Luteolibacter sp. LG18: one gene and its partner. The protein of the gene in region 1 binds, or shares a complex with, the protein of each later gene. Links are inferred from orthologs where the notes say so. Each region holds a gene or a part of one and is shown in the gene's direction. Other genes may lie near its edges.

What was found. Proteins that work in one complex are often made in the same cells at the same time.
Region 2: the proteins of metK (region 1) and groL are in contact, whole or in part, in a cryo-EM structure (PDB 8P4O), measured with the Escherichia coli proteins. The link is inferred for Luteolibacter sp. LG18 from one-to-one orthologs.

Annotation. Positions count from the first base shown.
Region 1 is NZ_AP024600.1:5,778,053-5,782,407, reverse strand. Bases 910-3,756 are described here. They hold metK (methionine adenosyltransferase), read left to right. Parts: upstream 910-1,673; coding sequence 1,674-2,840; downstream 2,841-3,756. Other genes in these bases: ahcY (adenosylhomocysteinase), read left to right, coding at 3,344-3,756; llg_RS22920 (four helix bundle protein), read left to right, coding at 2,901-3,287; llg_RS22930 (metalloregulator ArsR/SmtB family transcription factor), read right to left, coding at 910-1,616. Also shown: llg_RS22935 (phosphodiester glycosidase family protein), read right to left, coding at 1-552; more of llg_RS22930, read right to left, coding at 699-909; more of ahcY, read left to right, coding at 3,757-4,355. UniProt on the Escherichia coli protein: Catalyzes the formation of S-adenosylmethionine (AdoMet) from methionine and ATP.
Region 2 is NZ_AP024600.1:729,776-733,377, reverse strand. Bases 1-2,848 are described here. They hold groL (chaperonin GroEL), read left to right. Parts: upstream 1-537; coding sequence 538-2,160; downstream 2,161-2,848. Other genes in these bases: llg_RS03010 (hypothetical protein), read left to right, coding at 2,462-2,848; llg_RS03020 (co-chaperone GroES), read left to right, coding at 128-418; dnaK (molecular chaperone DnaK), read left to right, coding at 1-36. Outside these bases: more of llg_RS03010, read left to right, coding at 2,849-3,602.

The DNA of each region.
Region 1 (4,355 bases):
GCCACCGTCCCACAGCAGCACCGAGCGCGGACTGGATTTGACGTTGTCGAGACCACCGACCGCCTCGGTCCGTTCCACCAGCAGCGGACCGGCCTGGATCAGTTCCCGCATGGCGCGCGCACTGCCGCTACCGATCTTCTCCCGCCGAGCGATGCCGCTGCGTCCGCCGCCGTCCTCATACCACACGGCGGAGCCGAGCGAGGAGCCGCCGTTCCAGCCACCGCGCGCCGTTCCGCCCGTGACCACGAGCCCGAGCGGACTGCCTTCCGGAGTGAAGAAACCGGCATTGATCGCCGCGATGCCATGCAGCGCCTGCCCCGCGGCCTGGCTGTCCGCCCATTGCGAACCCGGGCCGCCCGCTTGATCCGCCACCTCCAGCCGGTGCGTCCGCGAATCGAACGCCACCCCGTCCAAGGATATTCCACCCACCCCGGTCACCACGTGGCGCGGTGCGGCGGCGGGATGGCTGGCCGCCACTGGCACGCTCTCAACCGGGGCGGGGGAGAGCGTAGGTGCCGTTGACCCGACCTTCGGCTTGGCTGCGGCGGTCACCGGTTCCCGGGGGTGAGGCGCAGGGGAAACCTTGGGCTTCACCGGCGAACACCCCACCGCCAGCAGTGCCAGCCCACAGCCTAACCATCGCGATTGATTCACCCCCGATCGTTGCCACGGCCCATCCGGCTTTGCAACTTCGCCCTCTAATTCCGGCTGGCGACTCCCAGCAGCGTCTGGAATCCAGGCGCGTTCGGCTCGCGGTCGGCCACCATCGTCTCCACGGTGGCAAACCCGGCCTTCTCCAGCATCCCGGCCAGATCGCTTTCGGCGAAACCCAGCCAGCGGTCGGCATAAAGTTCCCGGGCTTCCTCGAAACTGTGCTGGAGCAGATCCAGCACGATCAACTGCCCGCCCGGTTTCAGCATCCGGAAGGCCGCATCGAGCGCCCGCTGTGGGTGCTCGGCGTGGTGCAGGGCCTGGCTGAGGATCGCCAGATCCACCGTCCCGGCCTCGATCGGCGGCGCTTCGATGTCGCCGAGACGGTATTCCAAGTTCGGTAGACCGTGCTTCACTGCCAGCTCGCGGCCGAATTCGACCATCTTCGGCGAAAGGTCCACCGCGATCACCTTTTCCGCCCGCCGGGCCAGCAATTGGGAAAGCGTGCCCTCACCGGCTCCGAGGTCCGCCACCACCCGGTAGTTCAGCACCCGCAGCATCGCTTCCGCCAGCCCCTTCCACGAGCGGCCCGGCACGTAGTCGCGCCCGAAGCGCCCCGCCAGTTCATCGAAGTAGGCGCGCGAGGCGTCCTTGCGCTTGGAAACCAGGTGCCGCAGCGCCGCCGCGTCCTTCTCCACCTCCCGCACCTCCTTCGCCGCGAGCCGGGCGACCTCCATCAGATCCGGAGCCGCGGCACAGGAGTAGATGTTGTTCTTTCCGCTGCGCTCGTCCTCCACCAGCTCCTCCGTCTTCATCTGGGATAGCTGGGTGGAAATCCGGCTCTGGCCCATTCCCAGGATCTCCTGCAACTCGGCCACCGACAACGCCTCCCGCTCCAGCAGCATCAGGATGCGGAGCCGGGTCGGATCGGCCAGGAGCTTCAGGGATTTGAGCATTGACGCCATGTGCCCAGCGATTACATCAACGCATCACGATTTGACGATACGAAAATCGATTCCCGCATGAGCACCTACATTTTCTCCTCCGAGTCCGTCGGCGAAGGCCATCCCGACAAAGTGGCGGACACGATCTCCGATGCGATCCTCGATGCCGTCCTCGCGCAGGACCCGAAGGGCCGCGTGGCGTGCGAAACCCTGGTGAAGAGCAATGTCGTCGTCATCGCCGGCGAGCTCACCACCACCGCCAAGCTCGACTTCGAAGCCATCGTCCGCCAGGCCGTCCGCGGCATCGGCTACACCAACAACGACGACGTCTTCCACGCCGACACGATCTTCATCAACAACTACCTCACCGGCCAGTCCCCGGACATCGCCCAGGGCGTGGACGCGAAGAAGGCCAAGGGCAAGAAGACCGCCGAGCAGGGCGCGGGTGACCAGGGCATCATGTTCGGCTACGCCTGCGACGAAACGCCGGAGCTCATGCCCGCCCCGGTCATGTTCGCCCACCGCCTCGGCCGCGAGCTCACCGCGATTCGCAAGTCCGGCAAGGTGAAATGGCTCCGCCCGGACGCGAAGTCCCAGGTGTCCGTCGAGTACGTCGACGGCAAGCCGACCCGCATCGTCAACGTCGTCATCTCCACCCAGCACGCTGCGGGTGTGGAGCACGCCGAGATCGAGAAATTCTGCATCGAGAAGGTCATCAAGAAAGTCCTTCCGAAGAACATGCTCAAGGGCACCGAGTTCCTCATCAACCCGACCGGCAACTTCGTGATCGGCGGTCCGCAGGGTGACTCCGGCCTCACCGGCCGCAAGATCATCGTCGACACCTACGGCGGCACCGGCCGCCACGGTGGCGGTGCTTTCTCCGGCAAGGACCCGTCCAAGGTCGACCGCTCCGCCGCCTACATGGGCCGCTGGGTCGCCAAGAACGTCGTCGCCGCCGGCCTCGCCAAGCGTTGCGAAGTCCAGTTCGCCTACGCCATCGGCCACCCGCTTCCCGTCAGCGTCCATGTCGACACCTTCGGCACCGGCACCAAGCCCGACGCCGACATCCTCGCCGGCATCCTGAAGGTCTTCTCCTTCAAGCCCGCCGACATCATCAAGCAGCTCAACCTGCTCCGCCCGATCTACTCGAAGTCCACCAACTACGGCCACTTCGGCAAGGACGACGAGGACCTCACCTGGGAGCGTACCGACAAGGCCGCGGCTCTGAAGAAGGCCGTTCGCTGAAGCTCACAGAAGCAAGACTTCAAGAAGTAAGAAGGAAGAGAAGAGGAAGAAAGGAGCCTCATGCCGCAGCACAAGTTTGAAGATCTTGAGGTCTGGAAACGCAGCTCGCGGCTTGCGGTGTCGGTTTTGGAACTCATCGACTCCATCCGCTTGTTCGCTCTTCGCGATCAGATGGCTCGCTGCTGCATCTCGGTTCCTTCCAACATCGCGGAAGGGGCCGAGCGAGAAAGCGACAAAGAGTTCCGACGTTTCCTTGCGATCGCCAAAGGTTCTGCGGGAGAACTCCGGACCCAACTCTACATCGGCCTTCGCGCCGGAGTCTTCACCCAAGAGGCTGCCGCCCCCCTTATCCAAGAGGCTCGCGAGATTTCTTCGATGATCGAAGGTCTCCGCAAGAAACTCGGCGGTGGAGGCATGTTCAACGCTCTTCTCTCCCTCTTCTTCTGATCTTACTTCTTACTTCTTCCAGTCTTACGTCTCCAACCACCACCACCAAAACGCTTATGTCTTCCTCCACACTCGCCCCGGCCCCGAAGGCCGCCGCCGACTACAAAGTCGCCGACATCTCCCTCGCCGAATTCGGCCGCAAGGAGATTGAAATCGCCGAGCACGAAATGCCGGGCCTGATGGCCACCCGCGCCAAGTACGGCCCGGAGAAGCCGCTCCAGGGCGTCCGCATCATGGGCTCGCTGCACATGACCATCCAGACCGCCGTGCTCATCGAGACCCTCGTCGAGCTCGGTGCTGAAGTGCGCTGGGTGTCCTGCAACATCTTCTCCACCCAGGACCACGCCGCCGCGGCCATCGCCGCCGCCGGCATCCCCGTCTTCGCCTGGAAGGGCGAGACGCTGGAAGAGTATTGGTGGTGTACCTGGCAGGCCCTCGTCAATCCGGCCGGCCTCGGCCCGGAACTCATCGTCGATGACGGTGGCGACGCGACCCTCCTCATCCACAAGGGCTACGAACTCGAGAACGGTTCCGACTGGGTCAACACCCCGTCCGGTTCCCACGAGGAGCAGGTCATCAAGGACCTCCTCAAGAAGGTCCACGCCGAACAGCCGGGCATCTTCGCGACCATCGTGAAGGACTGGAAGGGCGTTTCGGAAGAAACCACCACTGGTGTCCACCGCCTCTATCAGATGGCGAAGGCCGGCACGCTGCTCGTTCCCGCGATCAACGTGAACGACTCCGTCACCAAGTCGAAGTTCGACAACCTCTACGGCTGCCGCGAGTCGCTCGTCGATGGCATCAAGCGCGCCACCGACGTCATGATCTCCGGCAAGGTCGGTGTGGTCTGTGGCTACGGTGATGTCGGCAAGGGCTGCGCCCAAGCCCTCCGCGGCCAGGGTGCCCAGGTTGTCGTGACCGAAGTCGATCCGATCTGCGCCCTGCAGGCCGCGATGGAAGGCTTCCGCGTGCTGCCCGTCGAGGACACCCTCGGCTGGGGCGACATCTACGTCACCACCACGGGCAACAAGGACATCATCCGCCTTGAGCACATGGAGAAGATGAAGG
Region 2 (3,602 bases), 5.0 Mb from region 1 along the record:
AAGGGCAAGGTCGTCGACGCCGAAGTTGTTGATTGATCCCTGAATCCTGAAATCTTTCCGCTCCGCGGCCCCCATGGCTGCGGAGCGGCATTCTCAACGAAAACCAACCCCACAACACACAGCAAACATGGCTAGCATCAAACCTCTCGGTCAGCGTGTCCTCGTGAAGCGCATCGAAGCCGACGCGATCAGCGCCGGTGGCATCGTCCTTCCTGATACCGCCAAGGAAAAGCCGCAGGAAGCCGAAGTGCTCTCCCTGGGCACCGGCGGCAAGGACTCCGATGGCAAGGACATCGAGTTCACCGTGAAGGTGGGCGACAAGGTCCTCATCTCCAAGTACGGCGGCACCGAAGTGAAAATCGACGGCCAGGAAGTGCTCATCATCAACGAGAGCGACATCCTCGGCATCGTTGGCTGAAGCCGACGGGCTATTCGTTAAAGGTTGGAGGTTATTGGGAAGAGTCCCTGACCACCAACCTTCGCCGAATGCCCTCCATCTTATTACGTATCACCTACAACTTTTAACCAGTAACCAAAATGGCTAAACAACTCCAATTCGACGAAGCCGCCCGCCAGGCCCTCCTGCGCGGCGTTGAGAAACTCGCCAAGGCCGTGAAGGCCACCCTCGGACCGGCCGGCCGCAATGTCATCCTCGACAAGAAGTTCGGCTCCCCGACCATCACCAAGGACGGCGTTTCCGTCGCCAAGGAAATCGAGCTCGAGGATCCCTATGAGAACATGGGTGCCCAGCTCATCCGCGAAGTCTCCTCGAAGACCTCCGACATCGCCGGCGACGGCACCACCACCGCGACCGTGCTCGCTGAAGCCATCTACAAGGAAGGCCTCCGCAACGTGACCGCCGGTGCCAACCCGATCTCGCTCCAGCGCGGCATCCTGAAGGCCACCGAGGCCATCGTCGCCCAGCTCAAGAACATCTCCAAGACGGTGTCCGACACCAAGGAGATCGCCCAGGTCGCCACCGTGTCCGCCAACTGGGACTCCGAGATCGGCAACATCATCGCCGAGGCGATGGACAAGGTCGGCAAGGACGGCACGATCACCGTGGAAGAAGCCAAGGGCATCGAAACCACGCTCGACGTGGTGGAAGGCATGCAGTTCGACAAGGGCTACCTGTCCCCGTACTTCGTGACCGACGCGGAGAGCATGGAAGCCGTGCTCGACAGCCCGTACATCCTCATCAACGAGAAGAAGATCTCCTCGCTGAAGGATTTCCTCCCGCTGCTTGAGAAGGTCGCCAAGACCGGCCGCCCGTTCCTCATCATCGCCGAAGACGTCGAGGGCGAAGCCCTTGCCGCCCTCGTGGTGAACAAGCTCCGCGGCATCCTCAACGTCGCCGCCGTGAAGGCTCCGGGCTTCGGTGACCGTCGCAAGGCCATGCTCGAAGACATCGCCGTCCTCACCGGTGGCAAGGTCATCACCGACGACCTCGGCATCAAGCTGGAGTCCGTCGAACTGTCCGACCTCGGCTCCGCCAAGCGCATCACCATCTCCAAGGAGAGCACGGTGATCGTCGAAGGCGCCGGTTCCAGCGACAGCATCACCGGCCGCGTGAACCAGATCCGCCGCCAGATCGAAGACACCACCAGCGATTACGACCGCGAGAAGCTCCAGGAGCGCCTCGCCAAGCTCGCCGGCGGTGTGGCCGTCATCAACGTCGGTGCCGCCACCGAGACCGAGATGAAGGAGAAGAAGGCCCGCGTCGAAGACGCCCTCCACGCCACCCGTGCGGCGGTTGAGGAAGGCATCGTCCCGGGCGGTGGCACCGCGCTGATCCGCGCCCAGGCCGCCGTCGGCGACCTCGGCCTCGTCGGTGACGAAGCCACCGGTGCCGGCATCATTGCCCGCGCCGTGGAAGCTCCGCTCCGCCAGCTCGCCGCCAACGCCGGTCGCGAAGGTGCCCTCATCGTCTCCCGCGTGAAGTCGGGTGCCGAAGGCTACAACGTCGCCACCGACACCTACGAAGACCTCATCGCTTCCGGCGTGGTCGACCCGACCAAGGTGACCCGTTCCGCCCTGCAGAACGCCGCCTCGATCGCCGGCCTGCTCCTGACCACCGAGGCTCTCATCACCGAGAAGCCGGAGAAGAAGGAAGCCGCCGCCGGTGGCCACGGCCACGACCACGGCATGGGCGACTTCTAAGTCGTCCGGCGGTTTTCGAACTGCCAGCCAAACGAATCAAGAAGCCGTCCCGGGAGACCGGGGCGGCTTTTTTGTGCAATGTAGTCGAAAACTCTGCTTTCGAATCGTCTCCGCCAGCTCCGTTGGCGGCGGCGGTTGGGCCGAACGATCTCCTCTCCCGAAGAGGGAAAGCGGGAGCTTCCCCCTACATTCTGAAAGCAGAGCTTTCAGCTACGATGGCCCCACCCCCCGTCCGGATTTTCCAAGGATATGTCGTCCGCTTACAAGACGCCGGGGAGGGTTTGCTCTACGGTGGGATAAGATGAACCGCCCTGCCTCCTTCTCGCGCGCCTTCCGGACCTTGGCCGGACTCGGCCTGCTGACCGCCGTTTGTTCCGCCCAGCAACCGGAGGCGTTTCCGGTGAAGATCCGCGTGGACGCGTCGAAACCGGCCGGACCGCTGAAGCCGATCTGGCGTTACTTCGGTGCGGACGAGCCGAACTACGCCTACATGAAGGATGGCAAGAAGCTGCTCGGTGAACTTGGCGAGATGGCCCCGAAGCAGGTCTATTTCCGCGCCCACAACATGCTCACCACTGGCGACGGCACCCCGGCCCTGAAATGGGGCAGCACCAATGCCTACACCGAGGATGCCGCGGGCAACCCGGTTTACGATTGGACGATCACCGACAAGATCTTCGACGCCTACCTGGAGCGCGGCGTGCGTCCGTATGTCCAGCTCGGGTTCATGCCGCAGGCCCTGTCGACGAAGCCGGAGCCCTACCGCCACCATTGGACGCCGGAGGCGAAATACGACACCATCTACCTTGGCTGGACCTACCCGCCGAAGGATTACGCGAAGTGGGAGGAGCTGTGCTACCAGTGGGCGAAGCATTGCCTGGAGAAATACGGCAAGGCAGAGGTGGACACGTGGTGGTGGCAGTTGTGGAACGAGCCGAACATCGGCTACTGGCGCGGCACGCAGGATGAGTTCTACAAGCTCTACGACCACTCGGTGGCCGGGGTCCGGCGCGCGCTTCCGAACGCCCGCATCGGTGGGCCGGAAACCGCGGGTGGCCCGGGAGGCGGCACGCTGGAGAAGTTCCTGAAGCACTGCCAGGAGGGCTCGAACACGGTGACCGGCCAGAAGGGCACGCCGCTGGACCTGATTTCCTTCCACGCCAAGGGCCAGCCGAAGTTCGTGAACGGCCACGTCCAGATGGGCATCGCCAACCAGCTTCGCGACATCAACGGAGCCTTCTCGGTGATCGCGAAATTCCCCGAATACAAGAGCACGCCGATCGTCATCGGTGAGTCGGACCCGGAAGGCTGTGCTGCCTGCCAAGGGCCGCAGAACGGCTACCGCAACGGCACGATGTATTCGAGCTACACCGCCGCCAGCTTCGCGCGGAAACACGAGCTGGCCGCGCGCCATGGCGTGAACCTGGAAGGTGCCCTGACGT